DNA from 3 places in the Micromonospora sp. NPDC047134 genome. Region 1 is predicted to be linked to each of the others. Evidence: riboswitches for the same ligand, from Rfam matches in the RefSeq annotation. Region 1 holds a riboswitch; each other region holds the start of a gene.

Region 1 (5,068 bases):
CCCGGTGGCGGGCGCAGCGGTGACCGCAGGCCCGGTGGAGGTCGACACCTCTCGTCCCGGCCACTTGGTCAGGGGGCCATCCACGGCTCGGCTGGCGAGTCCGGTGGTGGCCGGCGCCGCCGGGAGATCGGTGGTGTCGGGGCGACCTGCGGTGGCCCCGCCGAGACCGACCGCGAGGATGAGTGCCACCAGCGCCAGGCGGGTCAGATCCGCCAGCGCGCAGCGCCCGGCCGGCCACAGTGGACGGGCGAACGCGAAAGTCGGCACGCGGTCAAACCTATCGCCCCTGCCGCAGGATCGCAGCGGTCCGTTCGGCCCGGGATGGTGAAGCCGACCACGCCGTCACTGCCGCAGCGGACGGGTCGCCGGGGCCGCACAGCTGTCAGGGGGTGGGGCCGGCCACCGGCTCCTTGGTGAACAACGCCAGCAGGTCGCCGACCTGCCGATCGGCCTCGGCGGGGTGACGGAACCGGCCGGCCGGGTTGAGGGTGTACTCGTTGCGTCGCCCGACCCGGGTGCGGTGCAGGTAACCCCCGGCCTCCAGGTCGGCGACGATGGCCTGGGCGGCCCGCTCGGTCACCCCCACCTCGTCGGCGACGTCCCGCAACCGGGCGGTGGGGTTGCGGGCGATGGCGAGCAGCACATGAGCATGATTGGTGAGAAAAGTCCAGTTACGGGCGTTCTCCCGCTCGCCGGTGGTTGCCATGCCGCCCATCGTATGGGCCTTTCGGCTTCTCCGGGCCACGCCGTCCGGCCCGAGCATCCTGACCTGCGCGAAGGCAAGTGTCCGGCGATACCTGAAATGCATATCACGCATTGCTTGACGCGGCTTGTAGTGCGTGTGACGGTTGGAGCAGCCCGCGACCAGCGTCGGCCGGGGTGACCAGGCATCCCATGAGCAGCGAGGAGACGCCGGATGAGTCGACCCGGAGCGATCGGAACACACCCAGGGCTGGAGCGTGAACTGCTCACTGCGGATCTTCCGGGTGCCCCGCAGCGGGCGCTCGCCGAGCTGATCGCCGGCAACCGGCGGTTCGTCACCGACACCCCGTGGCATCCGAATCAGAACGCCGGGCGGCGCGCCGCCGTGGCGGCCGAGCAGCATCCCTTCGCGGTGATCGTGGGCTGCTCGGACTCCCGACTGGCCGCCGAGATCATCTTTGATCGTGGGCTGGGGGACCTCTTCGTGGTCCGTACCGCCGGGCACACCATCGGCCCCGAGGTGCTGGGCAGCGTCGAGTACGCGGTGGCCGTCCTGCGTACGCCGTTGGTGGTGGTGCTCGGGCACGACTCGTGCGGTGCCGTGCAGGCGGCCCGGGCGGCCCTGGCCACCGGCAGCACCCCCGCCGGGCACCTGGGCGCGGTGGTGGACGCCGTGGTGCCCAGCCTGCGCCGGGCGGAGGCCGCCGGGGTGGAGGACCTGAACCAGATCGTCGACATCCACATCGCGCAGACCGTGACGGCGATGCTGGAGGCCTCCACCACCCTGGCCGCCGAGGTGTCCGCCGGGCGCTGCGCGGTGGTCGGCATGTCGTACCGGCTGGCCGCCGGGGAGGCCCGGGCGGTGGCCGCGGAGCCCGCCGACCTGGTTGCCACCGCCGCCCTCGCCGCCTGACGACGAGGGCCGTCCTGCCAGACGGCGGGACGGCCCTCGAAGCGGTGCCGGAGACGCTAGAGCATCGAGACGTGTACGTGATCGGTGTGGTTCGACGGGCCGCTGTAGGAACTCCATCCGGTCGCCGGGAACCAGATCTGCCGGTTCCAGATCACGTAGTAGACACCCAGCCGGTCGGCGTTACGGACCAGGAAGGCGGCCAGGTTGTTGCCGTAGATCCGGGTGTCGTTGTTGTACCAGGGGCGGAAACCGCTGTTCTGCAACGACCAGTCACAGGCCCGGCCCTTGGGGTGCTCCCACTTGTCACCCGGGCGGTAGCAGCCGACGAACCGGTTGAAACCGGCCCGCTTGACCTCCTTGTACATGTGCAGGGTGCGCGCGGTGATGCAGCCCGAGGTGGTCGGGTCGTCCTGGTTGCACGACTCGGGCTTCCAGCCGCCGTCGGAGGACCGGTTGGGGCCGGGGCGGGCCACCGGGGAGGTAGCGGCCACCAGGCCACCGGTGAGGCCGACCCCACCGACCAGCCGGAGGGACTTCTCCGCGTCGCTCTTCTTGCGGGCCATGTCGTTGGTCAGCTTCTGCTGCTCGCGTACCTCGGCGTCGAGCGCCAGCTTGGCCGTCTCGGCGCGGCGCTTGACCGCGTTGACCTCGGCCAGCTTCTTGCTGTTGACCAGGTTCAGCTCGTCCAGGGCGGAGGCCCGGTGGATGAAGGAGTCCGGGGCGTCGGTCTGCAACAGCATGGCGATCGCGCCGACCCGCCCGGTCCGGTACGACTGGGTGGCGATCTCGGCGACCTGTGGGGCTAGGGCGTCCAGGTCGGCCTCCGCGCGGCGGAGTTCGACGGCGAGCTTGAGCTGCTTCTTCTTGGACTTCTCCAGCTTCGACTTGGCCTTTGTGTAGTCCCGGTTGGTCGCCTCGATCAACTCGTTGAGCATCGGCGGATCGTCGTCGTGACCGGCTGGTTTGGGGGCGTTCGGCGCAGCCGTCGCCGGCAGGGGGCCGGCGAAGACGGCGAACGCGGCGAACACGGCCACCACGGGCGTCAACCAGCGGCGTAGGGGTGCCGTCACTGTCTTCCCTTCCATCGACCGCCGACCGGGTTAGCTGACGGGTTCGGGACGGAAGTGGCCCCTACCGCTTTCGCGGATTCACCCCAGGTACCTGGGTCCCCGGCTCGCCTGGCGGCGATTGGGCGGTGGCACCGCAGGCGCCGGTGCGCGCCTTCGGCGGTGACCGGCAGTGAGGTTACCCGAGAGTCCGTCTGGGCTTCTACGTACCGAACCCGGCGAGATACGTCATTTCGTAATCGCAATGGGTGACGAGCGCCACGCATATCGACCGATGTGGTCGGCGTGCTCACGTTGAGCAGTGTCACCATGGGGTTTCGGTGCTCCTGTCCGGTTCGGGCCACTCCGAACGGGTGGCGGGGGGTGTGTGACGGGTCCGCGGATCGCTGAGAGCCTGCAGGGCCTCGGCCCGGTCCGTAGCCGGCCGGGGGACCCGGGGGCGGCCTTCGCCGACGGCGGCCACCTCGTCGGGGGCGGGGGCCGCGAGGTCTGTCCCGCCGCGCTGCCGACCGGCGGTGGTCACCACCGTGGCCAGGGCGGTGGTCAGGGGTACGGCGGCGATCAGCCCCAGGGTGGCCACCACACTGCGGACGATCTCCTGGGCCAGGAACTCGCTGGTGAGGATCTGCCCCAGGGCGCGGGAGTCGGCCGTCAGCAGGAGCAGCAGGGGCAGTGAGGCACCGGCGTACGCCAGGACGATGGTGTTCACCACCGAGGCGATGTGCGCCCGGCCCACCCGGGTGGCCGAGCGGTACAGCTGGCGGCGGGACAGGTTGGGGTTGGCGTGGGCCAACTCGGTGACCGCCGCGGCCTGGGTGACGGTGACGTCGTCGAGGACCCCCAGCGAACCGATGATGATGCCGGCCAGCAGCAGGCCGTGCAGGTCGACATCGCCCCGGAACATCGACAGGGTGGTGGCGTCCTCGCTGCCGAACCCCGTCAGGTGGGTGGCGTTCGTGGCGGCCAGACCGAGCAGCCCGGTGAGCACCAGGGCGCCGAGGGTGCCGAGTACGGCCACCGAGGTCTGCGCGGACACCCCGTGGGTCAGGTACAGCACCACGAACATGATCAACGCGGCGCCGACGATGGCCACCACCAGGGGCGGCTGGCCGGCGCTGATGCCCGGCAGTACGAAGGTGAGCAGGATGGCGAAGCTGGCCCCCAGCCCGGCCAGGGCCGCCAGCCCGCGCAGCCGCCCGAAGGCCACGATGGCGGCGGCGAAGAGCACCCCCAGCCAGATCAGGGGCATCCCCCGCTGGTGCTCGGCGATGTTGTAGTTGCTGATCGAGGGGTCCTCCGGGTCGATCAGCGAGACCAGGATGACCTCGTCGCCGACGTCCACCGAGGGGGCGCCCGGCCCGGCCGGGATGGGGGTGTCGACCTGCTGACCGGCGTCCGGGCCGTCCTGGACCTGCACCGTGACGGTGCCGCAGGGACCCCCGCCGGTGGTCGGGGTGCCCTCCGGCACGGTGGGGTTGGGCGGGCAGGGTTCGGTGACCACCCGGGTGACCGTGCCCTGGTAGCGGGGCAGGTCGTCGGCGGCCTCCGGGCGGGGGGCGTCGCGGGGCCAGAGCACCAGGGCGGCGATCACCGTGACGAGGAAGAGGGGGACGACCGTCACGATGAGGATCCGCCGCACCCCGGGCGGGGTGGGCGGAGCGGCCCGGCTGTGATCGGCGCCCATTCGCTAGTCTCCCAACGATCTCTTCAGCGGAGTACGTGTCGGCGGGCGAGTCGGTTCAGCCCGGTCGTACGACTGTCGCGGTGGGCGGCCGAGGTGGCCGGAATGTGGCGGACCCGCTGCGTACGGTGATTGCCGGGGTGGGCTCTGACCGGCCGCCGGGCAGTGGCGGCGGATGCGGGTGCGCCGCCGGTGGCGGACGCAGGCCGGTGGGCCCGGATGTCGGCAGACCATCGTCTGGGAATCGTAGCCAGCCCGGGATCGGATCGCAGGTCGCGCCCGTTCCTCGGCGGTTCGCGGCCGGCGACCTGGGTGTCGTGGTGGGGTTCAGCCCCGCTTCATCAGGCGGCCCACGGCGGCCATCATCTCGGTGGCCATCTCGTCGGCGCGGCCTTCGACTGCGCCGGTGTGCATGCAGTGCCGGGCGTGCCCGTCGAGCAGGCCCAGGGCGACCTTGTCCAGTGCCGCCTGGATGGCGGAGATCTGGGTGAGCACGTCGATGCAGTAGCGATCCTCGTCGACCATCTTCTCGACGCCGCGCACCTGACCCTCGACCCGGCGCAGCCGGGCTAGCAGTTGGTCCTTGCTGGCGGTGTAGCCGCGGATCGGCGTGGGTGTGGTCATGGTAACGAGGATAACGTACCCCCTGGGGGTATGTTAGGGTCGCGATTGGAGATACCCCCCGTGGGTATTCTTCAAGAGGCC
Region 2 (5,068 bases), on a different contig from region 1:
TTGTGCCGGTGCCTTCGAGGACCGGGCCAAGAAGACCACCCGGGCGGTGGCCACCCTGCTGAACGAGGCCGGGGTCTCCTTCGCCATCCTCGGCGAGGGCGAGACCTGCTCGGGTGACCCGGCCCGCCGGATCGGCAATGAGTTCGTCTTCCAGATGCTCGCCCAGCAGAACGTGGAGACCCTCAACGAGGCCTTCGAGGGCCGCGAGAAGGCCAAGCGCAAGATCGTCGCGACCTGCCCGCACTGCTTCAACACCCTGGGCAACGAGTACGGCCAACTCGGCGGGGAGTTCGAGGTGGTGCACCACACCCAGTTGCTGGCCCACCTGGTCGCCACCGGCAAGCTCACCCCGGTGCAGCCGGTCGACGGCGGGGTCACCTACCACGACCCGTGCTACCTGGGGCGGCACAACCGGATCTTCACCCCGCCGCGCGAGGTGCTGGGCAGCGCGGTAAGCGCCGAGATCACCGAGATGCCGCGGAACAGTGAGCGTTCCTTCTGCTGTGGCGCCGGTGGCGCCCGGATGTGGATGGAGGAGCGGATCGGCAAGCGGATCAACGTGGACCGGGTCGAGGAGGCCATGTCGACCGGGGCGCGGACCATCGCGGTCGGCTGCCCGTTCTGCTCGACGATGCTCACCGACGGGGTGAACGGCAAGGGCGCCGGCGAGCAGGTCGAGGTGGTCGATGTGGCGAGCGTCCTACTGCGGTCGGTCCGGCCCGAGCAGGGTCGGGGCGTCGAGGAAGGCGAGCCGGTCGCCAGCTGACCAGCACGTGACCGTACGAGGTACGGCGGGCCGATGTAGCCCGCCGTACCTCTTTATTTTAAATTGACGTGCGTGACTATAACGAAATGATCGACACCCTTTGTGTGCGGTTGGTCGCGCAAACGTGAATCGACCGTTGGTCGCCTTGATTCCACACCGCGCCTTCCCTAATGTTGGGCACCGACCGCCGTGGGTCGTCTGTCTCGCCCCTCAACCGCTCGCGGGACGCCCGGCGGTCGGCTGCAAAGGAGTCGCTGTCGGTGGCAACCATGCCCCTCCATCGTCCTGTGCCCGGATGGCCGCGTCGTCCAGGTGGCCTACGGAGAGCTGCGCACCGCCTGGTCGTGCTGGTGGCCGCCGCCGCGGTCGGTGCCGGCCTGATCGCCGCCCCCGCGTACGCGGAACCCTCCGTGGAGGAGATCGAGCGCCAGATCGACAAGCAGTGGCAGCAGCTTGAGCCCACCATCGAGCAGTACAACAAGGTGCGGTCGCAGCTGAAGGTCAACCGCAAGAAGGCCAGCGACCTGCAGAAGAAGATCCAGCCCCTGGCCCTGGAGGCCGAGCTGGCCATGAACCGGGTGGCCGACCTGGCCTCCCGGTACTACGTCAACGGGCCCTCTCAGGAACTCGGGGCGGTGCTGCTGAACGCCAAGCCGGACATGCTGGGCGAGCAGATGGCCCTGCTGGAGCGGCTGGCCGCGTACGAGCGGCAGCAGCTCGAGGGCGTGATGAAGGTCCGCAAGAAGTACGACGACCAGAAGGCCAAGCTCGACGCGCTGATCGCCGACCAGGAAACCAAGGAAAAGCAGCTGGCGGCGAAGAAGAAGCAGATCGACGCCAAGATCAAGCAGCTTGAGCGGTCCCTGCCGGTGACCACGGTCAAGACCACCAACTGCCCGACCATCAACGGGGTGGTCAGCGAGGCGGCCCGGACCGCCATCCGGGTGGCCTGCGCCCAGGTCGGCAAGCCGTACGTCTGGGGTGCCACCGGCCCGAACTCGTTCGACTGCTCCGGCCTCACCCAGTACGCGTACAAGGCCGCCGGCATCTACCTGACGCACTTCACCGGTGCGCAGTGGAACGAGGGCAAGGCCATCTCCCGGGCCGATGCCCGCCCCGGCGATCTGGTCTTCTTCCGCAGTGACCTCAGTCACGTCGGCCTCTATCTGGGCAACAATCAAATGGTGCACGCGCCCAGAGCGGGTAAACCGGTGAACGTCTCTCCGATCACCACCATGCCGATCGCCGGCTTCCGTCGACCCGGCTGAGGGATCGCACAGGAACATCGGCAGGGCCCCCGGTCAAGAGATCGGGGGCCCTGTCCTATGTCGGATCTGGACACCCTGTGTAGCGGCGTGGACCTGTTGTGTATCGACGGAGGTCGTCCCTAAGCTGGGCAATTGTCGGCCCGATGGCAGTTCCGCCCATCCCGGGCGGTGACGGTCCGACACCGCCGAGTCGCCTGTGCGAGCCGGGGACCCACGTTCCCGGGGTGAATCCGCGATCCGCGCGGTAGGGCGCCCCCTTCCCGCCCGAACCCGTCAGCTAACCCGGTAGGCGGTATGGGGAAGAAGGAGTTGGGAGCCCGGTGGCACACCATGCCCCGCGGCCACCGTCACGCCGGGCGACGACGCCCGGCCCGGTGACGGCTGCGCCGCGATCCCACTGGTACCGCTGCACCACCGCATTCGCCGTCCTGTCCGCGACCGCCGTCATCCTCACCGGCGGTGCCACGGCAGCCCACGCCGACCCGTCCGTCGACGCCATCGAGCGCCGGATCGACGCGGACTGGAACCGGCTGGAACCCCTCATCGAACGGCACAACGCCAGCCGGCAGGACCTGGCCGGCAAGCGCCGGGAGGCCGACTCCCTGGCCGCCCGCATCGCCCCTCTCCAGCGCCAGGTCGACGAGGCGATGACCCAGGTAGGTGCCCTGGCGGCACGGGCGTACATGGGTGACACGGTCGGTGCCGTCAACGTGCTGTTGGGCAGCAGGTCCCCCGGCGAGGTCGTGGAGCAGATCGGCCTGCTCGACCGGTACGCCCACCATCAGCAGCAGGCCGTCCGGCAGGCCGCCGCGCTACGCGACGAACTCACCGCCGCCAAGGCCCACCTGGAGGTGGCCATCGGCGAGTTGACCCGTATGGAGGTCGCCCTAGCGGGGAAGCGACGCCAAGTCGACGCCGAGATCGACCGGTTGCAGCGGCTACGACTGCGGGCGTACGGCCGGGGCGGTGGCGGCCCGCTGCGACCCGCGCCCTGTCCGGCCGGCTATCCGGGCGGGGCGGCCGGGGTGGCGGTGAAGTTCGCCTGCGCCCAGATCGGCAAGCCGTACTCCTGGGGTGCCGAGGGGCCGCAGGCGTACGACTGCTCTGGTCTGATGCTGGCCGCGTGGGCGCGGGCGGGGGTGGCCATGCCGCACAACGCGGCCCGGCAGCGTCAGGTGACCCGGTCGGTCGCCCGCAGTGCCCTACGCCCGGGTGACCTGGTCTTCTACTACCGGGATCTGCACCATGTCGGCATGTACGTCGGCGACGGCTGGGTGGTGCACGCCTCCCGCGCCGGTCAGCCGGTGAAGATGAAACGGATGGAGAGCAGCCCGATCCACAGCTTCGGTCGGCCCGGCTGAGGTCAGCGGGTCGGCCAGGTGCGCCAGTTCTGCCAGGCCCGGCTCGGGGTCGGGCCGCGCTGGCCCTGGTAGCGGGAACCGTAGACGGCCGACCCGTACGGGTGCTCGGCCGGCGAGGAGAGCCGGAAGATGCAGAGCTGACCGATCTTCATGCCGGGCCAGAGGGTGATCGGCAGGTTCGCCACGTTGGACAGCTCCAGCGTGACGTGCCCGGAGAAGCCGGGATCGATGAAGCCCGCGGTGGAGTGGGTGAGCAGACCCAGCCGCCCCAGGCTGGACTTGCCCTCCAGCCGACCGGCGAGCTGGTCACCCAGGGAGATGACCTCCAGGGTGGAGGCGAGCACGAACTCGCCCGGGTGCAGCACGAAGGGCTCGCCGTCGGGCACCTCCACCGGGGAGGTCAGGTCGTCCTGCCGGGTCGCCGGGTCGATGTGGGTGTAGAGGTGGTTGTTGAAGACCCGGAACAACTTGTCCAGGCGTACGTCGATGCTGGAGGGCTGCACCAGGGTGGGCTCGAAAGGCTCCAGCGCGAGGGTGCCCGCCTTGATCTCGGAGACCAGGTCGCGGTCGGAGAGCAGCATCGCCACACCATACCGATATGGCTGACCTGCGTGTCGCGCTACCTGTCTAGAACGTATGTTCGATAAGATGTCGGCATGGCTTCCTGGTCCGAATTCGCCGCTGACGAGCCTCGACTCGCCGACGGGATCCGCCTTCTCATGCAGCAGTACGGCCCGGGCTTCGGCTACCTGGCCACGGTCCGCCCCGACGGCGGGCCCCGGGTGCACCCGGTCTCCCCGGTGATCACCGATGACGGTCTCTACTGCTTCGTGATCGACTCTCCGAAGCGGCGTGACCTGGAACGCGACGGGCGCTACGCCCTGCACTCCTTCCCGCCGGAGGAGAGCGACGACGAGGCATACCTCGCCGGTCGGGCCTGGCCGGTGACGGACGACGCCACCGTGGCCCGCCTGGCGCTCGCCGCCCGCGCCGCGCCCCAGGTCGACTGGCGGCTGTTCGAGTTCACGATCGAGGTGGCGATGCTCAGCCGCCGTGGGCACGCCAACCCCGAGGTGCCCGGCGAGCACGGCGGGGTGCCGGCCGTCCAGGTCTGGCTCGACCCGGCGACCACCGTCCCCCAGGCCCAGCGGCCCGCCTCCCTGGCGGCCCACTCCGCCCGCCGCGCCCGCTGCGCGGCCTGACGCCAGCCGGTGCCGGCCCCGTCGAACGGGACCGGCACCGGAGGCGGTACGTGCCGAAGGCGCGCGTCAGGCGGCTCGGTAGGTGTTCCAGGCGCTGATCATGCGGCTGGCCTGGCCGGCCGTGAACTGGTACATGCAGGAGTCGTACGAGTAGTCCATGAAGTTGGTGATCGGGTCGGCGCCCGGGGCGGAGCAGGTGTCCCGACCGGTCGGGCAGCCGCTGGCCGGGGAAGCCTCCGCCGGGGTGTCCGAGACCTGGTCACCCGAGCCGGAGCAGCCGCCCTGGAAGGTGTGGTACAGGTTCAGCCAGTGACCGACCTCGTGGGTGCCGGTGTCGCCCTGGTTGTAGTTGGTGGCCGTGCCGCCGGGCAGCGACTCGCTCAGCACCACCACGCCGTCCATGCTGTTCAGCGTGCGCTGCGGGAAGGTCGCCCAACCGAGCAGGTTGTTGCTCAGCGCCCCCAGGTAGAT
Region 3 (5,068 bases), on a different contig from region 1:
TCCGCCTGGTCACCTCGGCGGTGGCCCGTGCCTCGCTGCGCTCGATCGGCGGGTTCCGGGCCTCGATCGGTGACCAGCACCGGCTGGAGACCCTGGCCGCGTTGGCGCACCTGCCGGCCGCCGCCCTGGTCGGGGACAAGGACCGGCTGACCCCACCGCCCTGCGCGGAGTCGATCGCCGAGGCCCTGTCCGCGACCGAACTGGTGGTGTGCCCGGGGGCCGGCCACATGCTGATGATGGAACGCCCCGAGGAGGTCAACGAGGCCCTGTCCGGCGTACTGCGTCGGGTCCTGGGCGCCAGTTCCGTCCCGGGTTGTTGACAAAGGTCCCCTGCCCGAGAAGGTGCCCTTCCCTGCCCGTGGCGGGTGGGGCGTAATCTCGTGCGGTTGGCCGGGCGGCGGGACGAGGAGCACGAGCGGTGGATCAGAGCACCCTGGATCAGGAGATCGCCGTCGAGCAACGGCATCTCGACCGGGTGTACGCGCGACTGGCCGAGCTGCGGCGCGCGGCCGTCATCGCGGAGCGGGACGGCTACCGGCTGGCCCGGGTCGGCAACTTCGGCGCCCTGGTGGAACGCGACGCGATGGTCTTCCACGCCGCGCAGCGACGTCACCTGCTCGACGCGGAGTACGAGGGGCTGGTCTTCGGCCGGCTGGACCTGCGGGACGGCCAGGTGCTCTACGTCGGGCGGCTCGGCATCCGTGACGAGGACGCCAGCACCCTGGTGGTCGACTGGCGCGCCCCGGCCGCCGCGGCCTTCTACCAGGCGACCCCGGCCGAGCCCCTCGGGGTGGTGCGGCGCCGGACCATCCAGTCCAGCGGGGAACGGGTCACCCGGATCGAGGACGACCTGCTCGACCCGGACGCCGCACCGGCGGAGATGCCGGTGGTGGGCGACGGGGCCCTGCTGGCCACCCTGTCCCGGACCACCGGTCGGGGGATGCGCGACATCGTCGCGACCATTCAACGGGAGCAGGACGAGGCGATCCGCTCCCCCGCCTCCGGGGTCACCCTGGTCTCCGGCGGCCCGGGTACCGGCAAGACCGCGGTGGCCCTGCACCGTGCCGCGTACCTGCTCTACGCCGACCGCAGCCGGTACGCCGGGGGCGGCATCCTGGTCCTCGGCCCCTCCTCGGTCTTCGTCTCCTACATCGCCTCGGTGCTGCCGTCGCTGGGCGAGGACGCGGCCACCCTGCACTCCCTGGGCAGCCTCTTCCCCGGGGTGACGGCCACCCGGACCGACCCGCCCCGGGTGGCCACGATCAAGGGCTCGTTGCGGATGCGGCGGGTCCTGGAACGGGCCGTCCGGGATCCCGCTCCGGGGGTACCCACCCAGTTGCGACTGCTGTACCGGGGACAGTTGCTGCAACTGGACCGGGCGGAGCTGAACGCGATCTGGAACCGGGCGCTGCCGCGCGGCGCCCGCCGCAACGAGGTGCGCCGGGCCGGCTTCGACGGGGTACTGGCCGCGCTCTGGGCTCAGGCCCGTCGACTGGGCATCGGCGGGCTGCCCGAGCAGCGCGCCTTCGAGGACGAACTGATCGACCGCCCCGACTTCCGGGAGTTCCTCAAGGCCTGGTGGCCCCGGCTGCATCCCCGGCACGTACTCGGCTGGCTGGCCGACCACGAGCGGCTGCGTCGGTACGCCGGGGGCATCCTGTCCGGCGCAGAGATCCGGCTGCTGGCCGAGGCGTACCAGGGGCTGGCCACGGAGGGTCCGACGGTCGCCGACGCCGCCCTGCTGGACGAACTCGACACCCTGCTCGGTAAGCCGATGCGCCCGGCCCGGGCCAAGCGGGACCCTTTCCAGTTGGCCGGCGGGGTCCGGGAGTTGAGCACCTTCGCCGATCGGCAGCGGGCCGCCCGGCAGGCCGCCCGCGAGCGCCCGGAGGACTACCGGGACTACGCCCATGTGGTGGTCGACGAGGCGCAGGACGTCTCGCCGATGCAGTGGCGGATGATCGGCCGGCGGGGTCGGCTGGCCTCCTGGACGGTGGTGGGCGACCCGGCGCAGACCGCCTGGACGGGAGATCCCCAGGAGTTAACCCGCGCCCGGGACAAGGCCCTGGGACGGCGTCCGCGCCACCTGTTCACCCTGACCACGAACTACCGCAACTCGGCGGAGATCTTCGCGGTGGCGGCCGAGGAGATCCGTCGGGTGTACCCGGACCTGCCGCTGCCCACAGCGGTCCGCTCCACCGGGGTGGAGCCGATTCGACTGGTGGTGTCGGCGGCCGAGTTGGCCGGCCGGGTGGTGTCGGCCGCGCGCACCCTGCTGGACGAGGTCGAGGGCACCGTCGGGGTGATCACTCCGGTGCCCCGGCGGGCGGAGGTGGCGGGCTGGCTCGGCGGCCTGGGCGGCGATCGTCTCCAGGTGGTGACGAGCCTGGAGGCCAAGGGCATGGAGTACGACGGGGTGGTGCTGGTCGCCCCGAGCGAGATCCGGGCGGTGCCGGACTCCGGGGTACGCACCCTCTATGTCGCGCTGTCCCGAGCCACCCAACGGCTGACCACCATCGACTTCGGCTGAGCCCGCCCGGACACGCTGGGTACGGACACCCCGGTGACTGGTGTCACCAAGCGGGCATATTCGACACTTATGTCTGATTCTATGGTGAGCAGACGAATACCACGAGTCACACCGGCTGCACAGGTAACGGCAGTCCCGGTAGGCTCGGCTCCGGCCTCCGCCAGGCGGCACCCACCGGTGCCGGCGGTGGCCGCCGCTCAATCGCCCGCGAGGGCGAGCCGGGGAACCATGTTTTTCTGGGGTGCATCCGCGCACGCGCGGTAGGGATCTTCCGTCCCGAACCCGTCAGCTAACCCGGTCGGCGGCTGACGGAAGGACATGTGCATGCCAACAGTGGCAACCGCTAGACCGGCCGCCCGCACGGCGGCCCTGATCTGCGCGGCGCTCGCCCTGGCCGTGGGGGCCGCGCTGCTTCCCGGCCCCGCCGCAGCGGCGCCCGGCGATGTCGGCGACGAAGGCGGCACCCCGGCGCTGCGGGCCCAGTTGGAGGCGGCCAGCAAGGGGTACCTCGACGCCAAGGCCGCCCTGGACCGTTCGGTCAAGCGGCAGAAGCAGCTGGCCGGCCAGCTCACCGCCACCGAGAGCCAGCTCGCCGAACGCGGCAGCAAGGTGGCCGAGATCGCGGCCCAGGCCTACCGCTCCGGTCGGCTCAGCGCGGCGTCGGCCCTGCTCAACAGCGCCTCCCCGGCCGGCTTCATGGACCGGGCGGCGGCCCTGGACGCGGTGGCCGCCAACGAGGAGCGCGCCCTGGGTGAGCTGCGGGCCACCCGCGACGAGGTCAGCCGGACCAAGCAGGCGCTGGACCGGGAGGTCCAGGAGCAGCGCAAGCAGGTCGCGGTGATGGCCAAGCGCAAGGATCAGGCCGAGCGGGCCCTGACCGTGGCCAACGAGCGGGCCGAGGCCGCCCAGCGGGCCGAGCGGGCACCGACCCGGGCCGGTGGATCCAGCCCCCGGGCCGCCCCCGCGCCCCGCAACGCGAACGGCTCGTGGCCGGCGGAGTCGTGCACTGTCAACGACCCCACCCCGGCCAACGGCTGCATCACCCCGCGTACGCTGCACGCCCTCAAGCAGGCCAAGTCGGCCGGGTTCACCCGGTACGTCTCCTGCTACCGGTCGGGCGGCTCCGGCGAGCACCCCAAGGGCCGGGCCTGCGACTTCGCGGCGCAGAAGAACGGCTTCGGTGGGGCCGCCACCGGCGGTGACCGAACCTACGGCAACAACCTGGCGGCCTACTTCGTCAACAACGCCGACCGGCTCGCCGTGCTCTACGTGATCTGGTACAAGCAGATCTGGCTGCCCAGCAGCGGCTGGAAGACCTACAGCGGCGCGCGGGGCGATCCGTCCAGCGACCACACCAACCACGTACACCTGTCGGTGTACTGACCGATCCTCGCCACGACGCCGGGTGGGCATCCCCACCCGGCGTCGTCGTGTCCGCCCCGGCCGCTCGAAGATCCCTGTCCCCCGCCCGTCGCCGCGCGGGAATCCGCCACCTTGGTTACCGTCGAGGGTGAAGTGGACATTTCGCCACGAGGGGGCAGTGCATGAGGCAATCCACCATCCGGTTCACCCGGCCCGACAACCGCGGGTGGCTCCGGTGACCGGGCACGTCATGGTCTTCGCGCCCACGCCGCTGCTGACCGTCACCGTCGACCAGCCCAACGACACCCCGGAGCTGCACCTGCACCCCGGCGGGCAGGGGGTCTGGCAGGCCCGGATGGTGCTGTCCCTCGGTGTCGAGGTGGTGCTCTGCACCACCCTGGGCGGCGAGATCGGGCAGGTGCTGGAGCCGTTGCTGGTCAGCGAAGGGGTGGAACTCAAGGTCGTGGCCCGCGACTCCGGCGGCAGCGGGGGGTACGTGCACGACCGCCGGGAGGGCAGCCGGCGGGAGATCATCGACGTGCCCGGTCAGCCGTTGAGCCGCCACGAGTTGGACGAGCTGTACAACCTGGCCCTCAGCGAGGGACTGCGAGCGGCGGTGTGCGTGTTGAGCGGCCCCAATCACCCCAGCCTGGTACCGCCGGACCTGTACCGCCGCTTCGCGGCCGATCTGTGCGCCAACGGCAGCCCGGTGGTGGTCGACCTCAGCGGCGAACACCTGACGGCCGTCCTGGACAGCGGGGTGTTCTTCCTCAAGGTCAGCCACGAGGAGTTGATCGCGGACGGGCGGGCCGCCGGTGAGGATCAGGATCAGCTCATCACCGCCCTGTACGACCTGCACACCGCCGGCGCGGACAACGTGCTGGTCAGCCGGGCCGACAAACCGGCCCTGACCCTGCTCGACGGCGAGGTGTTCGAGGTACGGATGCCCCGGTTGGAGGCGGCCGACCCGCGGGGCGCGGGGGACTCGATGACCGCCGGGGTGGCGGCCGTGGTGGCCCGGGGCGGCGACATCCGTACCGCGATCCGCACCGGGGCTGCGGCCGGCGCGCTGAATGTCACCCGGCACGGGCTGGGCACCGGACGACTGGATTCGATCACCGGTCTGGTCGACCGGGTCGAGTTGGTGCCGGCCGGCAACCGGCCGCAGTTCCGCAC

The links. Region 1 has a riboswitch for cyclic di-AMP ahead of ABZ795_RS05650 (hypothetical protein). Riboswitches for the same ligand answer to the same signal wherever they lie in the genome.
Region 2: linked by a shared signal. The riboswitch ahead of ABZ795_RS19315 (NlpC/P60 family protein) and the one ahead of ABZ795_RS05650 (hypothetical protein) in region 1 are both predicted to bind cyclic di-AMP.
Region 3: linked by a shared signal. The riboswitch ahead of ABZ795_RS19585 (hypothetical protein) and the one ahead of ABZ795_RS05650 (hypothetical protein) in region 1 are both predicted to bind cyclic di-AMP.

What each region holds. Positions count from the first base shown of each region.
Region 1 covers NZ_JBEYUI010000003.1:108,211-113,278, reverse strand. The annotation lists gene ABZ795_RS05665 (hypothetical protein) at 1-267, opposite strand, end outside; gene ABZ795_RS05660 (MarR family winged helix-turn-helix transcriptional regulator) at 383-715, opposite strand; gene ABZ795_RS05655 (carbonic anhydrase) at 917-1,615, shown strand; gene ABZ795_RS05650 (hypothetical protein) at 1,672-2,685, opposite strand; cyclic di-AMP (ydaO/yuaA leader) riboswitch at 2,689-2,820, opposite strand; gene ABZ795_RS05645 (YibE/F family protein) at 2,987-4,366, opposite strand; gene ABZ795_RS05640 (metal-sensitive transcriptional regulator) at 4,691-4,987, opposite strand.
Region 2 covers NZ_JBEYUI010000015.1:138,936-144,003, forward strand. The annotation lists gene ABZ795_RS19305 ((Fe-S)-binding protein) at 1-766, shown strand, start outside; gene ABZ795_RS19310 (NlpC/P60 family protein) at 1,036-2,034, shown strand; cyclic di-AMP (ydaO/yuaA leader) riboswitch at 2,208-2,341, shown strand; gene ABZ795_RS19315 (NlpC/P60 family protein) at 2,409-3,395, shown strand; gene dcd (dCTP deaminase) at 3,398-3,976, opposite strand; gene ABZ795_RS19325 (pyridoxamine 5'-phosphate oxidase family protein) at 4,052-4,597, shown strand; gene ABZ795_RS19330 (zinc metalloprotease) at 4,664-5,068, opposite strand, start outside.
Region 3 covers NZ_JBEYUI010000016.1:44,754-49,821, reverse strand. The annotation lists gene ABZ795_RS19595 (alpha/beta hydrolase) at 1-320, shown strand, start outside; gene ABZ795_RS19590 (AAA family ATPase) at 419-2,530, shown strand; cyclic di-AMP (ydaO/yuaA leader) riboswitch at 2,715-2,850, shown strand; gene ABZ795_RS19585 (hypothetical protein) at 2,855-3,913, shown strand; gene ABZ795_RS19580 (PfkB family carbohydrate kinase) at 4,128-5,068, shown strand, end outside.